DNA from 2 places in the Brevundimonas sp. CURTG3B2_SDJG genome. Region 1 is predicted to be linked to the other one. Evidence: riboswitches for the same ligand, from Rfam matches in the RefSeq annotation. Region 1 holds a riboswitch; the other holds the start of a gene.
The links. Region 1 has a riboswitch for S-adenosylmethionine ahead of AC2W7C_RS08680 (TonB-dependent receptor plug domain-containing protein). Riboswitches for the same ligand answer to the same signal wherever they lie in the genome.
Positions count from the first base shown of each region.

Region 2: it holds a riboswitch for S-adenosylmethionine, as region 1 does, so the genes downstream of both, AC2W7C_RS12370 (alpha/beta fold hydrolase) here and AC2W7C_RS08680 (TonB-dependent receptor plug domain-containing protein) in region 1, are expected to answer to the same signal.

Region 1 is NZ_JBNFOJ010000103.1:161-8,900, forward strand. Features, by position in the region: gene AC2W7C_RS08660 (hypothetical protein) at 1-218, opposite strand, end outside; gene AC2W7C_RS08665 (hypothetical protein) at 266-1,393, opposite strand; partial or broken gene AC2W7C_RS08670 (replicative DNA helicase) at 1,506-2,995, opposite strand; gene AC2W7C_RS08675 (TonB-dependent receptor plug domain-containing protein) at 3,591-5,261, opposite strand; gene AC2W7C_RS08680 (TonB-dependent receptor plug domain-containing protein) at 5,173-6,024, opposite strand; SAM riboswitch class I at 6,301-6,412, opposite strand; gene AC2W7C_RS08685 (hypothetical protein) at 6,645-7,031, opposite strand; partial or broken gene rplI (50S ribosomal protein L9) at 7,176-7,759, opposite strand; gene rpsR (30S ribosomal protein S18) at 7,761-8,036, opposite strand; partial or broken gene rpsF (30S ribosomal protein S6) at 8,049-8,437, opposite strand; gene AC2W7C_RS08705 (hypothetical protein) at 8,717-8,740, shown strand, end outside.
Region 2 is NZ_JBNFOJ010000182.1:42-4,656, forward strand. Features, by position in the region: gene metB (cystathionine gamma-synthase) at 126-1,319, opposite strand; gene AC2W7C_RS12370 (alpha/beta fold hydrolase) at 1,316-2,302, opposite strand; SAM riboswitch class I at 2,405-2,530, opposite strand; gene AC2W7C_RS12375 (ammonium transporter) at 2,782-4,137, shown strand; gene AC2W7C_RS12380 (TorF family putative porin) at 4,223-4,615, shown strand, end outside.

The sequences.
Region 1 (8,740 bases):
TCGTAGAGCATCGTCGGCCGGACGGCCGTGTGCACGCTCTTGCGCGCCGTCTTCCCCTCGCAGAGCTCGTCCGCCCGGCGGTGGAAATAGTCGTAGGCCAGCTCCGGGCCGACGGGCAGGACCACCCGGACGGTGTAGCCGCCGTCGGCGTTGCGCAGGTCGCTGTAGCCCCAGGGCTTGCCGGCCGCCATGTCGATGCGGGCGTAGTCGTGGCTCACGCAGCCGCCGAGCGTCAGCCCGGCGGCTAGGAGGACGGCCGCCCTCTTCATCGAGAGGCGCGCGATTGGGCGCGGGCGGCCGAGCGGAGCTCTTCCATCCGTTCGGTGTGGGCCCGGGCGATGCTCATGGTGTTGCCGTAGGTCGTGAAGGCCGCGACCTCGGACGGCGACGAGACATAGGACCCGGCCAGGACGCCCGAGCCGATGCGGCGCACGGTGCGTCCGTCCGCCAGGGTCTCGACCAGTTCGTCCTGACCTTCCAGGCTGGGAACGGCGGTGCGGTTCAGGTCGATCAGTGCGTAGCGCGCGATCAGGGCGTGGGCGTTGTCGACCTCGGCGCGCAGGAGAGCGCCGTTGTCCTTGATCCACTCGCGGGTCAGGAAGATCGCGATCTCGCCCTTGGTCAGGTTGTCGTCGGTGGCCTGCTCGATCTCCTTGGTCATCTGCTTGAAGGCGTCGGTGCCTTCGGCCGGCAGGGCGCCGGACTCGTCGCGGGCGCTGTCCTGGACCGAGGCGATCAGGCGCTCGCGCAGCTCGGGCGTGAGCACCGGCACGGGCAGCTGGCGCGAGGAGTAGGTGAAGGTGTTCCGGTACGTCGGCCCGGTCAGCTCGGTCTTCGGCGGCGACCCCTCGAAGGCGTAGGGCGTGGCGTAGGGAATTTCTGGGTTCTGATAGCTCAGCGACACGATCACCTGCAGGGTGGTGGCGTCCTCCGACAGGCGATAGGAGGCGGCGACCTCCACCGCATCGTTGACGACCCCCGGCGCGGTCAGCTTCTGAACGGTCGAGACGTCGGCGACGACCACGCCCGGGCCGCCGTCCGCGTCGATCTGGCGTCGGAAATGTTCGGCCAGCGAGGCGTTCAGCGCGTCGACCGGCATCACCTCGGCGATCTCGTCGGCGGCCTGGGTGGCCCGGCGGGCGGGGAAGGAGTTGACGATGGCGTCCAGGGTGGCCGAGACCAGCGCCCCGATCAGGCCGTAGCTGGCGCCGGCGGCGGAGCTGTCCTGGGCGAACCAGGTCTTGCCCACGCCGTGGTTGTCTTCCGACACGGCGAAGGTTGTCGGCCCCATCGCCGCGATCTGGCCGTCGTTCAGCGGACGGGCGTTGGGCACGGGCGTCGTCGCGCACGCGGCCAGGGACAGCGCGCCGAGCGCGCAGACGAGAACTCGCATAGGTAATCCCCCAGGCCTGTCCCCTCCCGGAACAGGTTAACGCCCAAGCCTATCTCCGACGGGCCGGATTGTGTCAATCTCGGGGCAAGGGCCGGGACGCGCCCTGCGCGGATCAGTCGCCGTAGCTGTCGTAGCGGTTCCCGTGAGCCAGGTTGCCGAACTTGGTCGTGTCGGCGTCGAAGCTCAGCTTGACGATGCCGATGGGGCCGTGACGCTGCTTGCCGATGACCACCTCGGCCTGGTTGCGCAGGCGATCCATGTCCTCCTGCCACTGCAGGTGTTCGGGCGAGCCTTCGCGAGGCTCGGCGCGGCCCAGGTAGTAGCTTTCGCGGTACACGAACATGACGCAGTCGGCGTCCTGTTCGATCGAGCCCGATTCCCGCAGATCCGACAGCTGGGGCCGCTTGTCCTCGCGCTGTTCGACCTGACGCGAGAGCTGCGACAGGGCGATGATCGGCACCGACAGCTCCTTGGCCAGGGCCTTCAGGCCGCCGGTGATCTCGGAGACCTCTTGCACGCGGTTCTTCTGGCTGTTGCCCTCGCCGGTGGTCACCAGCTGAAGGTAGTCGACGATGATCAGGTCCAGGCCGTGGTCCTGGCGCTTCAGCCGGCGCGCGCGGCGGCCAGCTTGGAGATCGACAGGCCGCCGGTGGCGTCGATGAACAGCGGGCTCTCGCCGATCTCGACCGCCGCCTCGCGGATCTTGCCGAAGTCCGAGGCGTTGATCTCGCCCTTGCGCAGCTTGTCCGAGGACACGCCCGAGGCGTCGGCCAGGATCCGCATGGCCAGCTGTTCGGCGCTCATTTCCAGCGAGTAGAAGGCGACCACGCCGCCGCTCACCGTCTTGCGGCCCTCCGGCGTCGGCTCCCAGCGGTAATTGCGGGCGACGTTGAAGGCGATGTTGGTGGCAAGCGCCGTCTTGCCCATCGACGGACGGCCCGCGAGGATCAGCAGGTCGGACGGATGCAGGCCGCCCAGCTTCTGGTCCAGGTCGTCCAGGTTGGTCGCCAGGCCGGCCAGCTTGCCGTCGCGCTGATAGGCCTCGGCGGCCATCTGCACCGCGCCGCTGAGGGCGTGGCTGAAGCTGACGAAGCCCGATGACGGCTTGCCGGTCTCGGCCAGGGTGTAGAGCTGCTGCTCGGCGCTCTCGATCTGGTCGATGGCCGCGGTCTCGGGCTGGGGCGCCTCCTTGATGATCTCGCCGCCGATGCGGATCAGGTCGCGGCGCAGCGCCAGGTCGTAAACCACCCGGGCGTAGTCCGGCGCATTGGCCGCCGGCGGGGCCCGGTCGACCAGGTCGGCCAGGTAGCGCAGGCCGCCGAACTCCTGGAAGGCCGGGTCCTGCTTGAAGCGCTCCATCAGGATGGTCGGCTCGGCCAGCATGCCCTGGCGGATGTGGTCCTCGATCGCGTCGTAGAGTCGCTGGTGGAAGGGCTCGTAGAAATGGCTGCCGCGCAGGCGGTCGCTGAGCCGTTCGAAGACGGCGTTGTCGAACATGAGCGAGCCCAGCAGCGCCTGTTCCGCCTCCAGATTGTGGGGCAGGGAGGGGACGGAGCCGGGATCCATCGGGGACGGGAAGCTGACGGGGGCGAAGGCGTTCATCGGGGTCATCTCATGCCCCATGCGCCCAAGCTACGTCATGCTCGGTCGTATCCTTCGGCGGGGACAGAATCCTGCGCCTGTGGATGCGGCCGAAATTCCGCTGACGGATCAGTTAACGGCTCAGCTCGCGCAGGGATAGCGCGACGCCATCCAGGCGCGGACGCCGTCGGTGACGCTCATCCGCTGGCGGCGCGCCTGCGGGATGCCGTTCAGATGAGCCAGGAACTGAGGAATGTTGAGGTTGATCCGCTCGGGCGGGCAGGCGGGCGGCGTCCGGCCGGCGGCGCGCGCTGCGTCGATCTCGCCTCCGACCGTGCGGAAGGCCCGCTCGGCCTCGCCCCTTCAGCCGGTGGGTGTCCGGCCGCAGCATGGCCGAGGGGTTCATCGGGATCCGGTTCGCCCGGGTGACGAAATCGTCCAGCGTCATTCCTGACTGGGCCGAGGCCGAACCGGCGAACAGACAGGCGGCGAGAACCGCGACGACGACCGCACGCATGAAGACCTCTCCCTCGAACGGCTCAGCTTGCCGCGAAGTTTGCGGCGAAACAACGGTCGGCGGCGCGGGCGGGGGAGGGGCCGCCCGCGCCGCCTCCACTCACCAGTTCAAACCGACGCGGGCGTAGACGAAGCGCCCGTTGAAGCCGAACGGCGAGTAGTATGGGAAGCCCAGCACGCCGTTGCTGTTCAGCGTCTCGGGCACGGCGTCCGGGTATTCGTCGAAGGCGTTGTCGACGCCCAGGGCCAGGGTGATCCGATCGTTGGGCTGGAACCGGCCTTCGAAGTCGAACACGGTCTTGTCGCCGGTGGAGTAGTCGCCCGCCGCGGTCGACCCGGGCTGCAGCACGCTGGCGTAGTAGGTCGTCCGGGCGGTCAGGCCCCAGCGCCCATAGCTCCAGTCGGCGTTGGCCGAGACCTTGGTGTCGGGCGTGCCCTCCTCGATGGTCAGGATGCGCTGGCGGCTGAACAGCGGCGGCGGCGAGGGCAGGGTGGAGGTCGAGGTCGGGAAGCGGTCGACCGAGACGTCGTTGACGTTGGCGGCGACCGTGAAGTCCCAGTCGCCGTAGGTCTCGGTGTTCAGGCGATAGCGGCCGACCACGTCGATCCCCTGGGTGCTCGTCTCGACCCCGTTGACGAAGAAGCGCGCGGCCTGGATGCCCAACGGGTCCAGAATGGCGGCCACCGCCGGGTTGACGATCACGCCGGCGGAGTTGCGGCCCGCCAACAGTTCCGACAGAACGATCTGGTCCTCGATGTCGATCTGATAGGCGTCGATCGTCAGGTCGAAGTCGCCGAAGCGGAACACGGCGCCGAGCGTGTAGTTGGTCGAGGTTTCGGCATCCAGCGGCTGGCCGCCCAGCAGCCGCGCGACCGGGCTGGTGGCCGGGAAGGTGCCGGTCTCCACCACCGCGCCGTTCTGGATCACCGAGGCGGTCGAGGTGAAGTAGGACTGCTGCAGCGACGGCGCCCGGAAGCCGGTCGAGACCGAACCCCTGAGGGCGAAGGACGGCGTGAAGTCGTAGCGCGCCGAGATCTTGCCCGTAGTCGAGTTCCCGAAGTCGGAATAGTCCTCGAAGCGGACGGCGCCGGCGATGGTGAACTGCTCCGTTACGGGGGCCTCGACGTCGACATAGACGCCGACGGCGGTGCGGTCCTCGTCCACTTCGTTGGAGGGCTGGAAGCCGACGAAGCCCTGGGCGCCGCCCGCCAGCGCCGTGTTCCCGCCCAGCGGACCGCGGTTCCAGGATTCGGGCTGGCCAGCCTGGATCTCATAGGTCTCGCGGCGGGCCTCCAGGCCCACTGCGACGTTCAGGGGGGCGTAAAGGCCGACCTCGAACTGCCGCGTGAAATCCGCGCCCAGGACCAGCTGGTCGTAGATCAGCGAGCCGGAATCGAAACTGGTCGGCGAGGCGGCGCCATAGGTGGCGTTCAGCGAATCCTCCGTCCGGAAATCCAGGGCGTTGCGGCCGTAGACCAGGTTCACGTCCGCGTCCCAGCCGCCGACGGACCCGCGCAGCCCTCCCGCCAGCGACACGTCCTGCGAGTTGATGGCGATCTTGGGCAGGAAGCCGTTCGGATAGATGGCCGGGACGTTGTTGGTGTTATTGGCCAGACGCGGGAAGGCGGCGCTTTCGCTGTCGCGGTCCTGATAGCCGGCCCAGCCGTAGGCTTCCCACCCATTACCCAGCGGCGCGCCGGCGTTGGCGAACACGGTCCACTGCTCGACCTCGGGATCGCCGAAGCGGGCGGTGACTGCGGCGGGCGTCACGCGCGGATCCAGGTCCGAGCGGTTGGTCGGGTCCCGCTGAAGGTACTCCGCGCTCAGGGTCAGGAAGCCCTCGGACCCCAGCCGGAAGCCCTGCCAGGCCGAGGCGGTCAGGGTCCCGCCATCCTCGATGTCCGCCGCCCGCGCGGGCGGTGTCGACGGTCGTATAGTACTGGCCAAGCGTGAGCGTCGCGCCGCCGCCGCTGTCCGCCTCGCGCAGGCGCAGGTTCACCACGCCGGCGATGGCGTCCGAGCCGTACTGGGCCGACGCCCCGTCGCGCAGCACTTCGACGCGCTCCAGGGCGCCTGAGGGGATGGTGTTCAGGTCGACCGCCGCCGAGCCGCGTCCGACCGAACCGTTGACGTTGACCAGGGCCGAGGCGTGGCGCCGCGTGCTGTTGACTAGGACCAGGGTCTGGTCGGGCGACAGGCCGCGCAGGGTGGCGGGGCGGATGGAGTCGGTGCCGTCGACGACCGCCGGACGCTGGAAGGTGAGCGACGGCACGGCCTGGGCGAGGGCGGCGGCCAGTTCGGTGGTGCCGCGGTTCTGCAGGTCCTCGGCGGTGACCACGTCGACGGGGGCTAGGGTGTCCAGGCGCGAGCGGTTGGGCGCGCGGGTGCCGGTGACCACCACTTCGTCGATGACGGTGGTTTCCTCCTGGGGCGCGGCCGGAAGGGAAGGGCTCTGGGCGACGGCGGCGCCGGCCAGCAGGGCCGGGGCCGAGGCGGCGGCGAACAGGGCGATGCGGAGAGAGGTGCGGATCATTTTCTTGTTCTCGATGAGACGCAGAGGGCCGCGCGGCGTCGCGCGCAGCGATCGCCGATGGGGCTTTGCGGTTTTGTTGAAGTCAGGTCGCGACGTCGCCGGCAGAGGGTCAGCCGGTTACAGCGAACGTCGACATCGCATGGGGCCGGTGCGCCGGGCGCGCATGCCGGCGGCGAGGACGGTCGGGGAATGAGGCGTGAGGTCACGCATGGTCGTCTCCCGCTCGATCGGGAACCGCTTCGGTGACAAAAAGAGGGATTCCGGGCTTCGCCGGTCCTCTCATCTGCCGCGACCCGGGGAAGGGTCCCGAAGGAGTTGGCACCTTACGGAGGTCCGCAGGTTGCCCCGGCGTCCAAGGGCCTTTTCCCTCAGCCGGTCTCGATGAGCCGGTTCAGATATTGCGGTGCAGCAGAACACCGTCAAGGGACCGACATAAAAATATCATCGTCCCACCCGTCATGGCCGGGCTTGTCCCGGCCATCGAGGATCTCCGACTGGCGCCAGCTTGGCTCAACCGCGGCGCTTCGCCTCCGGAAGGCGTTTATGGATGGCCGGGACAAGCCCGGCCATGACGCGCGTTGGTGAAACCACCGATCCTCAACGGATGCGGCGTGACCAGCCTAGCCGAAACAGGGATAGGTCCGCTCGGCCCAAGTCAGCAGCGCATCCTCCAGGGTCTCGGTCGCCCGAAGCTCCGCCGGCATCTCCAGCGCGTCGAGCGCCGCGACGATGTCGTTCGACGTCAGCGCCTGCGTGTCGGGCAGGCAGTTCGGCGGGCGATGCCCCGCGCGCCGCGCCGCGTCCTGAGCTTCGCGGACGGCGACGACGGCGTCTTCCCCGGCCTTCACCATCCGTCGGGTGTCGGGCTGCAGGTGGGCGGCGGAGTTTCGGTTGACCTGCTGGTTGAGGGCCAGGAACTCCTCGACCGTCATCTTGGGTTCGGGGGCGCCGGCGCAGGCGGCCAGGGCCGCCAGGGCGACGAGCGGGGCGAACAGGCGGTCGATCATGGCGTCTCTCCGGCGTTGCGGCATCCTACGCCGGGCGAGACGGGGACCTACTCTCCTTTCCTGACGCGCCAGGGTCCCGGAACGAAACGGCGGCGCGGAGGGATCCGCGCCGCCGTCGACGGTTCGTCTTGGAGGACGATCAGATCAAGCCTCGGTTCCGAGGCCTTCCTGTTGGCCGGCGCCGCCGGCGACCATGTCCGCGGCCTGTTCGGCGGCGACTTCACGGTCGGCGTCGTAGGCGACTTGATCACGTCCTCGCCGCGGGCCTGGCGCTCGGCTTCTTCGGCCGAACGCGCCACGTTGATCTTGACCGTGGCCGAGACCTCGGCGTGCAGGCGGACCAGCACGTCGTGGACGCCCAGCGTCTTGATCGCGGTGTTGAGCACGACCTGCGAGCGCTCGACCTTGCCGCCTTCGGCCTGGACGGCCTCGGCGACGTCGCGGCCGGCGACCGAACCGTACAGCTGACCGGTCTCGCCCGCCTGGCGGATCATGACGTAGGTCTGGCCGTCGATCTTGTCGGCGATCTTCTGCGCTTCGGCCTTGTTCTTCTCGTTGCGCTGCTCGATGGCGGCGCGGTCGAGTTCGAAGGCCTTCAGGTTGGCGGCGGTGGCCCGGCGGGCCTTGTCGCGCGGCAGAAGGAAGTTGCGGGCGAAGCCGTCCTTGACAGTGACGACGTCGCCGATGGCGCCGAGGTTATCGACGCGTTCCAGCAGAACGACCTTCATCTTACTTCACCACGTAGGGCAGGAGGGCCAGGTAGCGGGCGCGCTTGATGGCCTTGGCCAGTTCGCGCTGCTTCTTCTGGGAGACGGCCGTGATGCGCGACGGGACGATCTTGCCGCGTTCGCTGATGTAGCGCTGCAGCAGCTTGACGTCCTTGTAGTCGATCTTCGGCGCGTTCGGGCCGGAGAACGGGCACACCTTGCGGCGGCGGTAGAACGGGCGGCGGGCCGGGCCGGAGCCGGCCGGCGCGCCCGGGATCGGGGCGGTGGTGTCGGTCATGTTCCGGGTTCCTTAGAAGGCGGCTTCGGCGGCGGCGTCGTCGCGGGGACCGCGCTCGCGCTCGCGCTCACGTTCACGCTCGCGGCGGGCCAGCAGCGGCGACAGCTCCAGGTCGAGCTCCTCGACGCGGACCGTCAGCCAGCGCAGCACGTCTTCGTTGATCGACAGCTGACGCTCGACCTCGGCCATGGCGGCCGCGGGGGCGTCGATCGCGAGCAGCGAATAGTGCGCCTTGCGGTTCTTCTTGACCCGGTAGGTCAGGTTGCGCAGACCCCAGTACTCGATCTTGGCGACGCGCCGCCGTTTTCCTCGATCAGAGCCTTGATGGTGTCGTTCAGCGCTTCGGCCTGCTGCGCGGAGATATCCTGGCGCGACATGACCGTGTGCTCGTAAAGAGCCATGCGGTGGTCTCCCTTGTGGACGCCGGCGCGGATCGGACCGGGTTCAGTCCGTTCCACGATGGTTCCCGAAGCGGCGGCCGGGATGACTTCCCGAACCCTTTGGAACTCCGCGCCGGGACCGAAGCCCTGGAAAGCGGGCGCGTATAGGGGAAAAGCCGGCGCGGGGCAAGGCGGGGAAGCCGAGGTCGTGTGCTCACGAGAGTGGACCTTCAGAATGTCGGCGATGGGTGGAAAGCAGACGCTCATGCAGTAGGCTCCGACCCATCTTGGAGATGCTCTATGGACGACCTTGCACTCGCCTTC
Region 2 (4,615 bases), on a different contig from region 1:
CGGCTTCGATCGGCGTCGGTCGCATCGAGCTGCAGCAGGGCCACGGGCTCGTCGGCGTGGGCGGCGGCCTCGGGGAGAGCCGGGGATGGAGACGGACAGGGGAAGGGCGGTCATGACGGCGTCCTTCAGGCGGCTTCGGCCGTCGACGCGGTGACGTCCAGCGCCGCGTCGAGGGCGGCCGACAGGTCCGCCAGCAGGTCCTCGGGATGCTCCAGGCCGATCGACAGGCGCAGCAGGCCGTCGGTGATGCCGGCCACGGTCCGGGCCTCGGGCGTCATCGCCGCATGGGTCATCAGGGCCGGGTGGGCGACCAGGCTCTCCACGCCGCCCAGCGATTCCGCCAGGGTGAAGACCTGCAGCGTGTCGGCGAAGGCGCGCGCGGCGTCCAGGCCGCCCTCCAGCTCGAAGCTCAGCATGGCGCCGAAGCCCGCCTGCTGCCGGGCGGCGATCTCATGCCCCGGATGGCTCTTCAGGCCCGGGTAGTTGACCTTGCGCACGGCCGGATGCGCCTCCAGCCATTCAGCGACGCGCCCCGCCGAGGCCTGCTGGCGCTCGACGCGGGCGAACAGGGTGCGAACGCCGCGCAGGGTCAGCCAGGCGTCGAACGGCGAGCCGGTGACGCCCAGGCAGTTGGCCCACCAGGTCAGCTGCTCCAAGTCGGCCGGATCCTTGGCCACCACGCAACCGCCGACCACGTCGGAGTGGCCGTTGATGTATTTGGTGGTCGAGTGGATCACCAGGTCGGCGCCCAGGGCGAGAGGGGTCTGCAGCGCCGGCGACAGGAAGGTGTTGTCCACCGCGGCCTTGCACCCGACGGCATGCGCGCGGGCGCAGATGTCGGCGACATCGACCACCCGCATCAGGGGATTGGACGGGGTCTCTATCAGGATCAGCTTGGGTCCGCGGGCGAAGGCCGCGTCCAGGACTCCACGGTCGTTCTGGTCGACGAAGGCGACCTCGAAATGGCCGCGGCGGGCGCGGGCGCACAGCAGCCGGTGCGTGCCGCCGTAGAGGTCGTGGGGGGCGATCAGCAGATCGCCGGGCTCGAGCGAGAAGAGGGCCAGATCGACCGCGGCCATTCCGGTCGCCGTCACCACCGCGCCGCAGCCGCCTTCCAGCTCGGCCAGGGTCTCGCCCAGCACGTCGCGGGTCGGATTGCCCGAGCGCGTGTAGTCGTAGCGCCGTTTCCCATCCAGGCCGTCGAAGCTGTAGTTCGACGACAGGTAGAGCGGCGGGATCACCGCGCCGTGCGTCGGGTCGGCGTTCACCCCGTGACGCGCGGCGGTCGTACAGGGGCGACAGTTGGAGGGGGCGGTCATGCGGCGAGCTCCGAGGGGCGGGCGTACAGGGGAGAAAGGGCGGCGTGCAGCGCCTGGGCGACCGCCTCGCGTTCCTTCAGGAAGGCGTCGTGGCCGAAGATCGAGGGGGCCTCGGTGAAGCGGCGCAGGGCGGGCGCCCGGCCGGCCAGCTCGCGCAGGTCCTCGATCGGCACCAGGCGGTCGGTGGTGAAGCCCAGGAGCGTCAGCGGGCAGCGGATGGCCTCGGGCTGGACCGCGTGGCGGTCCAGCGAGTCCGACAGAGCGATCCAGCGCGCGGCCGAGGTCGCCTCGGCGTAGTCGGCGCCGCGCGAGATCAGGTAGTCGCAGACCGGATAAGGGTCGCCCGCGCGGCCGGCGGGGTCCCGGCGAAACGCCAGTCGAACTCGTCGGCGGTGCGGTAGGTGGTCATGGCCAGCTCGCGGGCCAGGGCGACGCCCTCCGCCTCGCGGCCGCAGTCGCGGGCGAAGGCCAGCAGGCGGCGTTGCACCCCCGCGCCAGGCCGTGGCCGACGGGTGGGCGCGGTGCGCCGCGGAGATGACGATCAGTTCGCCGATCCGCTCGGGATAGGCCGCGGCGAAAGCCAGGCCGATGCAGCCGCCGTACGAGGCGCCGGCGAAGGCGTCGATCCGCGTCTCGCCCAGGGCGTCCAGCAGCAGCGCCAGCAGACGGGCTTGGTCGGTGGTGGTGATGGTCACGGTCGGTTCGGCCTTGCCCGGCGCCAGGTCGAAGGCCAGCACCCGCACCCGCTCCAGATCGACGGCGCCGCCGGGCCGCACCGCCCACGACCACCAGCGCGCGGCGAAACGTCCGCTGGAGATGCCGCCGGCGACGACGATCAGCGGGCCCTGTTCCGGTCCATGCAGGCGGCCCGTGATCGTGGACGCGCTCAGCCGCTCGCCGGACTCCAGCCGGAAATCCTCGGGGATGGGGGCGACAACGTCCCGTCCGGGCGCTTCGTCGATCTGCCAGTCTTTGGACGCCAACGTCCGCTCCAGGTCTCGATCATCGAAACCTGCGGGGACGACCAAATCCGGCGTGACAGACCCGTGAAGTCGGCCGGTCCCGAACGCGAGGGACCGTCGCTTCACTCATCTCTCGCGGCCCTTTCTGAGGGACCTCGCAGGAGTTGGCACCATCTCCAGGATCGGGTGGATCACTGGAAGGTTGCCCCGGCGTCAAAGGGCCTATCCCTCAGCCGGTCTTGATGAGTGCCCTTACCGTGACGAACCCGCCGGGATGCGTCAACCCCTCAAGAATGCTGCGAGTGCGAATTGCGGTTCCGCTTCGAAGTCGGCGAATTTCAACCGGCGATTCGGGCTGTATTGGTGAAAACGGACCCATATGCGCGCGAGTTCCTGCATTTCAGCAACAAAATATCATAAATCATCGTCCGCCCACTTGCGCATTTCGCAGATGCGGTAAACAGTTCGCAACTGCGTAAAGACATCCTTGGGGGATTGAGATGACTCGACTTCGCAGCAGCCTCGCCACCGGCCTGGCCCTCTTCGCAACCGCTTTCGCGAGCGCGGCCGTCGCCGCGCCGGCCGCGCCGCCTTCGCTTCTGGCTCACCAGGTTCCCCTGGCGCTGGACGGCGCCGGAACGGCCTGGCTGGCGACGTCGACGGCCCTGGTCCTGTTGATGACCCTGCCGGGCCTGGCCCTGTTCTATGGCGGCATGGTCCGCCGCAAGAACGTCATCGCCACCATCACCCAGTCGGTCGGCGTGTTCGCCGTGGCGACCCTGGTCTGGTTCGTCGCCGGCTACAGCATCGCCTTCGGCAAGGCCGGGGCCTTCGGCGGCCACGCCGCGGACCTCCTCAACCAGTATGTCGGCGGTTTCGACGCCGTCTTCCTGAACGGCGTGGGGATGGAGACGGCGCACAGCCTGCTGCCGGGCATTCCCGAATTCGTCTTCCTGTCGTTCCAACTGACCTTCGCCATCATCACCCCGGCCCTGGTCACCGGCGCCTTCGCCGAACGCCTGAAGTACACCGGCCTGCTGCTGTTCACGGCGCTGTGGTCGCTCCTGGTCTACGCCCCGATCGCCCACTGGGTGTGGGGCGGCGGCTTCCTGGGTTCGGCCGGGGTGCTGGACTTCGCCGGCGGGGCGGTGGTGCACGTCAACTCCGGCGTCGCCGGTCTGGTCTGCGCCCTCTTCCTCGGGGCCCGCAAGGGCTACGGCAAGGAGCCGATCAACCCGCACAATCCGGTGCTGACCATGATCGGCGCCTCGCTGCTGCTGGTCGGCTGGATCGGCTTCAACGCGGGCTCGGCCGGCGGCGCCAACGCCTTGGCCGGCGTGGCCCTGATCAACACCATCCTGGCCGCCGCGGCCGCCGCCCTGTCGTGGAAGCTGGTCGAGGTGCTGGAGAAGAAGAAGATCTCGCTGATCGGCATGCTGTCGGGCGTGGTCGCGGGCCTGGTGGCCATCACCCCGGCCGCCGGCTTCGTCGATCCCAAGGGCGCGGTGATCATCGGCCTGATCGCCGGCCCGGTCTGCTACGCCGCGTCGGTCTGGATCAAGAAGCTGCTGCGCTACGACGACAGCCTGGACGCCTTCGGCATCCATGGCGCGGGCGGCCTGGCGGGCGCCCTGCTGACCGGGCTGTTCGCCACCACCGCGATCAACAGCCTGTCCGAAGGGGCCAACGTCATGACCCAGCTGATCGGCCTGGGCTGGACCATCGGCTACAGCGCGATCGGCACCTTCGTCATCCTGGTGATCTGCAAGTTCACCACCGGCCTGCGCGTCAGCGCGGCCGCCGAGGAGGAGGGGCTGGACGCCCACCTGCACGGGGAGGCGCTGGAAGCCGTCTAGGACATCAGTACCGCCGGACGCGGAGCCTCCCTTTCGCGTCCGGCCCAGCGTTCGCGTGCCGACATCGAAACAACAGGGGATACCGATGAAGAGACTCGCCTTCGCCTGCGCGGCCGCCCTGGCCGCCCTCGCCGCCGCCACGACCGCCTCGGCCCAGGAGGCCGACGTGGCCTGGAACGTCGGGGTCACGAGCGACTACGTGTTCCGCGGCTTCAGCCAGACCGACGAAAACGTCGCCGTCCAAGGCGGCGTGGACGTGACCTACGGCAGCTTCTACGCTGGCGCCTGGGCCTCCAACGTCGACTTCGGCGACGACACCGACGCCGAGGTCGACTTCTATGGCGGCTGGCGGCCGGAAGCCGGCGGCTTCAACCTGGACCTGGGCGTGATCGCCTATCTCTACGTCAACGCGCCGGATGCGGCCGACTACGACTACATCGAGCTGAAGGCCGCGGCCTCGCGCGCCATCGGCCCGGTG